3 regions of the Geodermatophilus sp. FMUSA9-8 genome follow, and region 3 is predicted to be linked to each of the others. Evidence: riboswitches for the same ligand, from Rfam matches in the RefSeq annotation. Region 3 holds a riboswitch; each other region holds the start of a gene.
What was found. Region 3 has a riboswitch for cyclic di-AMP ahead of WA616_RS22155 (transglycosylase family protein). Riboswitches for the same ligand answer to the same signal wherever they lie in the genome.
Positions count from the first base shown of each region.

Region 1: it holds a riboswitch for cyclic di-AMP, as region 3 does, so the genes downstream of both, WA616_RS02415 (hypothetical protein) here and WA616_RS22155 (transglycosylase family protein) in region 3, are expected to answer to the same signal.
Region 2: it holds a riboswitch for cyclic di-AMP, as region 3 does, so the genes downstream of both, WA616_RS15350 (C40 family peptidase) here and WA616_RS22155 (transglycosylase family protein) in region 3, are expected to answer to the same signal.

Region 1 covers NZ_JBAGKE010000001.1:494,121-497,381, reverse strand. The annotation lists gene WA616_RS02420 (DNA-directed RNA polymerase subunit alpha C-terminal domain-containing protein) at 1-550, shown strand, start outside; cyclic di-AMP (ydaO/yuaA leader) riboswitch at 727-868, shown strand; gene WA616_RS02415 (hypothetical protein) at 1,120-2,130, shown strand; gene WA616_RS02410 (ROK family transcriptional regulator) at 2,149-3,261, opposite strand, start outside.
Region 2 covers NZ_JBAGKE010000007.1:55,374-58,634, forward strand. The annotation lists gene WA616_RS15340 (hypothetical protein) at 1-358, opposite strand, end outside; gene WA616_RS15345 (hypothetical protein) at 583-735, opposite strand; cyclic di-AMP (ydaO/yuaA leader) riboswitch at 1,094-1,245, shown strand; gene WA616_RS15350 (C40 family peptidase) at 1,258-1,773, shown strand; gene WA616_RS15355 (hypothetical protein) at 1,923-2,264, opposite strand; gene WA616_RS15360 (hypothetical protein) at 2,427-2,918, shown strand; gene WA616_RS15365 (hypothetical protein) at 3,010-3,261, opposite strand, start outside.
Region 3 covers NZ_JBAGKE010000012.1:156,027-159,287, reverse strand. The annotation lists gene treY (malto-oligosyltrehalose synthase) at 1-1,278, shown strand, start outside; cyclic di-AMP (ydaO/yuaA leader) riboswitch at 1,438-1,564, shown strand; gene WA616_RS22155 (transglycosylase family protein) at 1,570-2,139, shown strand; gene treZ (malto-oligosyltrehalose trehalohydrolase) at 2,248-3,261, shown strand, end outside.

The sequences.
Region 1 (3,261 bases), on a different contig from region 3:
GCCCACCCGCGCGGTCACCGCGCTGACCCGCGCCGGCATCACCGACGTCGTCGCGCTCGCCGGCCTGTCCCGCCGGGAACTGGCCGCCGTCCCGGGCCTCGGGCCGGGACTGGTGACGGCCATCCGCCGGGTCGTGCCCGAGCCGCCGGCGCAGCTGCCGCTGCCCTCCGAGGACGACGGCGGGCCCGCCTCGCCGGAGATCCCGTCCTTCGCCTCGCTGCGCGACCCCCGCCGGCGCACCGCCTTCGACCTGCTGGTGCCCGAGGCCCAGGTCGAGGCCCCGGCCGAGGCCCTCCTCGCGACCGGGGAGGACGCCGGGGCCGCGGGCGCCCCGGAGGACGACGCGGACCCCGGCGACGACGAGCCCGAGCCGGCCCCCGCGTCCCCGCGCGCGACGACCCCCCGGGCGACGGCGCCCCGCCCGGCCGAGTACGCCGACCTGCTCGCCTTTGGCGTCCGGGTGGCCCGGTCCGCCGTCACGCTGCCCGCCCGGCTGGCCGTCTGGTCGGTGCGCACCCAGGCCGACCTCCTGCGCCGCCTGCTGGGCTGACCCGGCACGGCGCGGGCCCACGGCGCAGTCGCACGGGGAACCGGCGACACGCCGACGGCGCGCGCGACGCTCGTCACGCCGGACCGGCGCGAGATTGTCACGGGGCGATAACGACGTCTACCGTGGCGCCGTCCGACCGGTCGTCACGTCCCCGTCCGGGGAGTCCGGGCGGACGCCGCCGAGTCGCCCTCCGGGGCGAGCCGGGGACCCACCGCACCACTGGGGTGAATCCCGCGGGGCCGGACACCGTCCGCCCGCAGGTAGGGCTGCTTCCCGCCCGAACCCGTCAGCTGACCCGGTAGGCGGCCATCGGGAGAACGGAGAGCCGCCGGATGGCGCGCGCCCTCAGCACGACCGCACCACCCCCGCGCCGGCTCCGCCGCACCGGGGTGCGCCCCCGGATCTGACCGCCCCGGCCGTCCCCGACGCCGGTCCCGCGACCGCCCGGCCCCGCCCGGACGCCGGTCGCCGGCCGACCGCGTCCCGCGGACCGCCGGAGCCGCCCGCACATCCGCCCCGCCGTGCCCGCCACCGGGCCGCGAGGCCGCACCCCTGGAGCACAGCCCCGCATGGACGCCCCCACCGCCGAGATCCGCACGCCGGAGCCGGCCGCCCCCACCGCGGAGATCGCCGTCCCCGCCGCGCCCCGCGGCGCCGCCCGGACCGCCCGCCGCGCCGCCCGCCCCGCCCGACCGGCCGCCCGCCGCTCCGCCGTCCGCCGCCCCGGGCTGCTGCTCGGCGTCGCCGCGGCCGGCGCGCTGGCCGCCAACCTGCTGCTCACGCCCGACCCGGCCGCCGAGGCGCAGGCCGGCACGTCGGAGTCGTTGAGCGTCGCCCAGGCGCTGGGGCTGTCGGCCGCGACCGGTCCCGCCGCCACCGAGCCGCAGGCGGTGCAGCCGCAGGACATCGCGGAGCTCGGCCAGGTCGCCGCGAGCCGCGGCAGCCGCGAGGCCGCCGAGACCGCCGCCCAGCAGGCGCAGGCCGGCGCCGACCAGGCCGTCCGCGACGCCCAGGCCGCCGAGGCCGCCCGGCTCGCCGCCGAGGCCGAGGCCGCCCGCGTCGCCGCCGAGGCCGCCGCCGCCGCGGAGGCCGCGGCTGCCGAGGCGGCCGCCGCCGCGGAGGCAGAGCAGGAGTCCGCCGCCGCGTCGTCGTCCGGGTCCTCGTCGTCCGCCTCGTCGTCGGCGTCGTCGTCCGCCACCGGGACGACGGCCTCCCGGGTGGCCCGGATCAGCAACACCTCCGGCCCGGTGCGCTCGGTGGTGCAGGCCGCGGCCGACGCCGTGGTGAGCAACGTGCCCGGCGCCGCCTCGATCACCCTCGGCGGCACCCGGCCCAGCGCGGCCGACCCGGGCGGGCACCCGTCGGGCCTGGCGCTGGACTACATGGTCCTGTCCGACGCCGCCCTCGGCGACGCGATCGTGCAGTACCACATCGACCACTGGTCCGAGCTCGGCGTCGACTACCTCATCTGGGAGCAGCGGATGCTGTCCTCGCCGGGCGGCTCGTGGTCGCGCATGGAGGACCGCGGCGGCGTGACCGCCAACCACTACGACCACGTGCACGTCAACTACCAGGGCTGAGACCCGGAGCCGGTCCGCTCAGGCCGGCAGCCAGCGCACCGGGTCCTCGAGCACCGCGTCGAGGGCCCGGAGCGCCGCGCCCGTGGCCCCCGCGGCCGGCACCGCACCGCCGGCGTCGACCACCGGCCGCCGCCAGCGGGCCGACAGCACCCGGCGGGCCAGGTGCTCCTCCAGGCGCGGGCGCAGCAGGCCGGTGAGCTCGGCGAGGTGCCCGCCGAGCACGACGGTCGGGATGTCGAGGACGTTCACCACCCCGGCCAGGGCCACGCCCAGCGCCCACGCGGCGCCGTCGACCGCCGCCCGCGCGGCCGGGTCGCCGGCCTCCGCGCGGGTGCGCAGCTCGCCGGGGCCGGCGTCGGCGGGCACCCCGGCCGCGGCGAGCAGCGCCAGCCGGCCGGCGTAGCGCTCCAGGCAGCCGGTGGACCCGCACGGGCACGCCGGTCCGGCGGGGTCGACGCAGACGTGCCCGATCTCGCCGGCCCAGCCCGAGCTGCCGGTCATCACCCGCCCACCCAGCACCGCGGCGCCGCCGATGCCGATCTGGCCAGACAGGTAGACGAAGTCGCGGTGCGGCCCGGGGCGCCCCGGCGCGTCCTCGGCGACGCTGCGCGCGGCCAGGTCGGCCTCGTTGCCCAGCGCCGGCACCAGGTCCGCGGGGAGGGCGCCGGCCAGCAGCTCGGCCGGGCACACCCGCGACCAGCGCAGGTTCGGCGCGCGCAGCAGCAGCCCGCGGCCGGCGTCGACCAGGCCGGGCAGCGCCAGCCCCGCCCCGACGACGCGGGTGCCTGCGGGCAGCGCGCCCAGCACGTCGGCGGCCAGCCCGCCCAGCAGCGACAGCGCGGCGGCCGGGTCGCTGTCGCGCAGGTCCTCCTCGCGCAGCCGCTCCGCGAGCACCCGGCCGCGCAGGTCGAGCACCCGGACGGCGACCAGGCCGGCGTCGACCTGCATGCCCAGGCCCGCCGGCCGCGAGCCGGGCGCCAGCGGGGTGGCGGGGCGGCCGCGGCGGGCGGCGGGCCCGCGCTCCACCTCGTCGAGCAGGCCGCCGGCGACGAGGTCGTCGACCAGCCGGGCCGCCGTCCCGCGGGTGGCGCCGAGTGCCGCGGCGACGCCGGCCCGGGACAGCTCGCCGGG
Region 2 (3,261 bases), on a different contig from region 3:
CCTGGTTGCGGCTGCCCAGCAGGTCGTGGGACAGGCTGAGGAAGACGCCGTTGGTCTGGATCAGGTCCTGGGCGTCCTGCAGCGTCATGCCGACCACGGCGGGCATGAGGAAGTCCACGACCACGGGAGCCGGCGTCACCTCCGGCGTGGGGGCAGGGGCCACCGCGGGCTCGGGGGCGGGCGTCGTCGGGGCAGGCGTGGTCGGGGCCGCCGCGGACGACGTCGCCGGAGCCGACGGGGTGGAGGTGGGCGCGGGGAGGCCGGTCTCGCCGTCGTCCCCGCAGCCGGCGAGGAGGAGGCCCGTGGCGAGCAGGACGGGAAGCGCGCCGAGTCGGCGGCGGGCGGAGGACTGGTTCATGGGACACCCCGTGGTGGTCGTGCGGACGCGCGCCGGCAGCGCCTCCCGGGGAGGTCGGCGCCGGCGTCGCGGAGAGACGCCGGCGAGCGTCACACGGGGTCGGGTCGCCGTCCGGGACGCCGGGGACCGAGCCGTCTCGGAACCGCAACGGACCGTCGCACCGGCCCCGGACGCACCGCGGCCCCCGTCCCGGGGTGGGACGGGGGCCGCGGGCGGATCAGCGGTCAGTAGGCGCGGCCGCCGGTGCCGCCCTTCTTCTGCTTGGCCTGGAAGTCGCGGACGAACTGCTTGATCTTCGCCTGGTTCTGCGGCTTCTTGAGCTCCTGCACGACCTTCGCGGCCACGCCGGAGGCGATGAGGTTCCTCATCATTCCCATGGGGTGCTCCTCTCTCTCGATCCCCCGTTCCGTGCCCCGTCAACGCGTCCGGCAACCGCCACGTCCCCACGCTCGGAGACCGCCCGTCCGTGGGCGGCTCCTGACACCGCGTGCGGACGCACCGCGCCGTCCTTTCTCGTGGGGCACGGCGTGTCCCCGCGCGTCCGCGGTCGCGCGCCGCGGGCTCCGGAGAGGCATCTGTCGTGGTGACGGTGGCGTGTCGGATGGGCGGCCGCCGTCAAGTCCGCGGTTCCGGACCGGGCGTGGCGCGTCCCTCGGGCGGTTGTGACGGTCCGCGGCCCTCCCTACCGTTCCCGCTGGTCCTGGCCGGGTCCCCGTCACGAACCCGTGTGACACCCGCCGGACCACGCCGAACCGGACGCCGGCAGCCAGCCGCCCTCCGGACCGGGGACCCATCGAGTCCCAGGGGTGAAGCGCGACCTCTCGCGCCGGGCGACTCCCCCGCCCGAACCCGTCAGCTAACCCGGTAGGCGACCGTGGAGAACAGGAGAACCGTCGTCCATGACGACTGCACGCACGCCCCTCGCCCGTCGCTCGTTCCGCGGCATCGCCGTCGCGGCCATCGCCGGAGCCGGCATCGCGCTCTCGCCCCTCCCGGCCTCGGCTGCCGCAGGCGGCGGCGGTGGTGGCGGGGTCGTGGCGGCGGCCCCGGTGGCCGCTCCGAACGGCGTCGCCCAGGCGGCCGTCGACACCGCGCTCGCGCAGCGCGGCGACATGTACCAGTACGGCGCGACCGGTCCCGACCGGTTCGACTGCTCCGGCCTGACCAGCTTCGCCTACCGCGCGGCCGGCGTGGAGATCCCCCGCACCTCGCGGGCCCAGTCGACGTTCGGCACCCCGGTGGCGAAGTCCGACCTCAAGCCCGGTGACCTGGTGTTCTTCTACAGCCCGGTCTCGCACGTGGGCATGTACATCGGCAACGGCCAGATGGTGCACGCCTCCACCGCCGGCAAGCCGGTCGCGGTCGTCAACCTCGACTCGATGACCGGTTACCAGGGCGCCCGCCGGGTCGCCTGACGGACGGACGGCGCCTCGGTCACCGCCGACCGGGGCGCCGTCGTCGGTCCCCGCGCCTGTCGTGTCGCCGTGCCGCCCGCTCAGCCCTTCGCCGGCTCGTTCTGGTTCAGCCACCTGCACGAGCTGTCGACGGCAATGCTCGTCCGCGCTCAGTAGGAGGACGGGCTTCCGGTCCTGCGCACAGGCGAGGTGTCCGGCGCCGTCGAGATGCCGCTCGAGCTGCTGCCTGAGGACGCCGAGGTCCGGCTCGACCAGCAGAACGGCGCCGCGTAGGTGGTGGTCGCGGCCTGGCTGGGCCTGCTCGCAAGCGTCGAGGTCGCGCACAGCATGACGAAGGTGTCGGTGGTCGATACGGACGCTGCGGCCACCGATAAGCTGCGGGACAGGCTGGTCGCCGCCGCCCAGGCCGTCACCGAGCCGCCCCCGGGGTCGGTGCGCGTGCGCTTCTGCTCCTTCCGGGACGGGATCGGTGAGCCGTCGTCGCGGCGCATCGCCGCGCCCACTTGGGCGGAGACCTCACCCCACTACGCGGCCGCCACCGCCGGCGGGCTCGCCGACCTCATGGGGATGTCCGGCCTGACCGGGCGCCTCGTGCTGTGGCACGGGGCTCCGGGGACGGGCAAGACGACGGCGGTTCGGACGCTGAGCCGCGAGTGGGCGCCGTGGTGCCGCACGCACTATGTGATGGCCCCGAGCGGCTGTTCGCCGAGCGGCAGTACCTACTCGATGTCGCCGGCGCGGACGAACACCCCGATGACCACACCGACGAGGGCAAGTGGCGGCTGGTCGTGGCCGAGGACTGCGACGACTACCTCCGCGCCGAGGCCCGGGAGCGCGCCGGCGCCTCAGTCGGGCGGCTGCTGAACCTGTGCGATGGCATCCTCGGGCACGGGCTGCCGGTGGTCGTGCCGCTGACGACCAACGAGGACGTCGGCCGAGTGCGCCCCGCGATCACCCGGCCGGGGCGCTGCCTGAGCCAGGTCGAGTTCCTGCCGCTCGCGCCGGCCGAGGCCCGCCGGTGGCTGGGCGACGACGCGGCCGCCGCTCCGGAGCGGCCGATCACGCTGGCCGAGCTGTACGTGATGCGGGAGCAGCGCAGCGCGGGTCCGGGCGCCTCGGCGTCCTCACCGGGCGGCTACCTCTGACTATGCGCATCAGGCAGTGCCACGACGAAGGTCCCTCGCGCGACACGATTGCTTGAGTCCGAGGAGCAACAGGGGCGTGGACACGAAGCGCTCAAGCGATGCCCTTCTCACGCAGACGTTCCTGTACGTGCGGAGGCAGCGAGGTGTAGACGACCACTTCGTCCACCGAGTAGAAGCCACCCCGCAGAGATCGCGCGGCAACGATCGCATCCGCCGTAGCTGCATCGACCTCTAGTCCGGCCGCGATGACGTCGGAAGGAGCGGTGTTCACGTCGATGAGTCCGCCGTCGTCGTATCCCCGGTGGAGGTCCGGACGCCCGATCCCCAACTCGCGTGCCAGAGC
Region 3 (3,261 bases):
GAGCTGCCCGGCGTCGACGCCGCGACGCAGACGGAGGCCCTGGCCGAGCTGCTGGCCACCTTCTCGGTCTACCGCAGCTACCTGCCCGACGGGCGCGAGCACCTCGACGCCGCGGTGGCCGCCGTGCGCGACCGCCGGCCCGACCTGGTGGCGGCGGTCGACGCGCTGCACCCGGTGCTGGCGCAGGCCGGCACCGAGGCGGCCACCCGCTTCGAGCAGACCAGCGGCCCGGTGATGGCCAAGGGCGTCGAGGACAGCGCCTACTACCGGTGGGCGCGGTTCGTGGTGCTCAACGAGGTCGGCGGCGACCCGGCCCGCTTCGGCGCCACCGCCGACGAGTGGCACGAGGCGCAGGCCCGGCGGCTCGCGCGCAAGCCCGAGTCGATGACCACCCTCACCACGCACGACACCAAGCGCAGCGAGGACACCCGGGCCCGCCTGGCCGTCCTCGCCGAGGTCACCCCCGAGTGGGCCGACCTGGTGCGCGGCTGGCTGTCGCGCCACCCGCTGCCCGACCGGCCGCTGGCGCACCTGGTGTGGCAGAACCTGGTGGGCGCCTGGCCGCTCTCCCGCGAGCGGGCGCACGCCTACGCGGAGAAGGCGGCCCGGGAGGCCGGGCTGTCGACGACGTGGACCGACGTCGACGAGGAGTTCGAGGCCGCGCTGCACGCGATGGTCGACGCCGCCTTCGACGACGCGACGACCCACGGCGAGATCGAGGCGTTCGTCGCGCGGATCGCGCCGGCCGGGCGGTCGAACGGGCTGGCGCAGAAGCTGCTGCAGCTGACGATGCCCGGCGTCCCCGACGTCTACCAGGGCACCGAGCTGTGGGACCACTCGCTGGTCGACCCGGACAACCGCCGGCCGGTCGACTACGACGCGCGGCGCGCGCTGCTGGCCCGGCTCGACGGCGGGGAGGTGCCGGAGGTCGACGACACCAGCGCGGCGAAGCTGCTCGTCACCTCGCGGGCGCTGCGCCTGCGCCGGGACCGCCCGGAGCTGTTCACCGGCTACACGCCGGTGCGGGCGACCGGCAGCGCGGCCGGCCACGTCGTCGCCTTCGACCGCGGGTCCGCAGAGCAGGGTGGCGCGGTTCCCGTGGCGACGCGGCTCCCCGTGGCGCTGGCGGCGTCGGGCTGGGGCGACACCGCGCTGGCGCTGCCCACCGGCGCCTGGCGGGACGTCCTGACCGGCACCCGGGTGGTCTCCGACGCGGGCGGGACGCCGGTGGGCGAGCTGCTCGCCCGGCTGCCGGTGGCGCTGCTCGTCCGCGACTGACGGGCGGCTGCGGCTGGGGCGCGTGAGGCGTCGCGTGACCTGACCGTTACCGTGGCCCGGCGCTCTCCCACACCGGGAGGGCGCCGGAGCCGGCCCGCCGAACCCCGTCCACCGGCCTCCGCACCTCTGCACAGCCAGGACGGGGGTGGGGGACCCATCTCGGCGTCTGCGCCGTGGTCACGGGGGGACCGGACCAGCGCCTGGGGGTGAAGCCGCACGTCCGTGCGGCCGGGGCACCGATCGCTCCGAACCCGACAGCTCACCTCGCAGGCGGCGGATCGGAGTACCCCCATGCGCACGTCCACGTCCCTGCTCCGCCGTGCCCTCGTGACCACCGGCGCGGCCGCGGTCGCACTCGGCGTCGCCGCCGGCCCGGCCTCGGCCGCCGCCCCCAACGACTGGGACGCCGTCGCCGCGTGCGAGTCCAGCGGCAACTGGTCGATCAACACCGGCAACGGCTACTTCGGCGGGCTGCAGTTCAGCCAGAGCACCTGGGAGGCCTTCGGCGGCCTGTCCTACGCGCCGCGCGCGGACCTGGCCACCAAGGAGCAGCAGATCGCCGTCGCCGAGCGCACGCTCGACGTGCAGGGCCCCGGCGCCTGGCCCACCTGCGGCAAGGCCCTGGACCCGTCGGCGCCCGAGGCGGGGTCCCCCGCCGCGGCACCGGCCCCCGCTGCCGCCCCGGCCGCCGCCTCCGAGGCCCCGGGCGAGGCGTACACCGTGGTCCGCGGCGACACCCTGGCGAAGATCGCCCGGGCCGAGGGCGTCGACGGCGGCTGGCGCGCGCTGTGGGCGGCCAACCGCGACGCGGTGCCGGACCCGAACCGCATCTCGGTCGGCCAGGTGCTGCAGCTCCCCTGAGCCGCACGGCGGCCGGGGGGCTCCCGCTCCCCGGCCGCCCGGCGGTTGACCGCAGCACGGGCGGGCATGTCCACCCGGTCATCCCGCACCGCCTCTGGAGGTCCCCGCATGTCCGCACCCGTCGAGTTCGCCGTCTGGGCGCCCGTGCCCGAGCGGGTGCGCGTGCAGGTCGACGGTGCCGTGCACGACATGCGCCGCGACGAGCACGGCTGGTGGCGCGCGGAGGTCGAGGCCGGCCCCGACGCCGACTACGGCTTCCTGCTCGGCGACGACGACACGCCGCGTCCCGACCCGCGCGCGCGGCGGCAGCCCGCCGGCGTGCACGGCCTCTCCCGCCGGTTCGACCCGTCCGCGCACGCCTGGGGCGACGGCGCGTGGACCGGGCGCCCGCTGGCCGGCGGCGTCGTCTACGAGATGCACGTCGGCACGTTCACCCCGGAGGGCACGCTCGACTCGGCCATCGACCGGCTCGGCCACCTCGTCGACCTCGGCGTCGACTTCGTCGAACTGCTGCCGGTGAACACCTTCGACGGCACCCACAACTGGGGGTACGACGGCGTGCTCTGGTACGCCGTGCAGGAGAGCTACGGCGGCCCGGCGGCCTACCAGCGGTTCGTCGACGCCTGCCACCAGCGCGGCCTCGGCGTCATCCAGGACGTCGTCTACAACCACCTCGGGCCGTCCGGGAACTACCTGCCGCTGTTCATGCCGATCTTCAGCGAGGGCGGCGCGAACACCTGGGGCGAGTCGGTGAACCTGTCGGGGCCGGACTCCGACGAGGTGCGCCGCTACATCCTGGACAACGCGCTGATGTGGCTGCGGGACATGCACGTCGACGGGTTGCGGCTCGACGCCGTGCACGCGCTGGTCGACGAGCGGGCCACCCACGTGCTGGAGGAGATGGCGCGCGAGGTCGCGGCGCTGTCGGTCGCGGTGCGCCGGCCGCTCACGCTCATCGCCGAGAGCGACCTCAACGACCCGCGCCTGGTCACCCCGCGCGTCGCGGGCGGCACCGGCATCGACGCCCAGTGGAGCGACGACCTGCACCACGCGCTGCACGCCACGCTGACCGGCGAGGGGCAGGGCTACTACCGCGACTTCGCCGAGGCCGGGCTCGGCGGC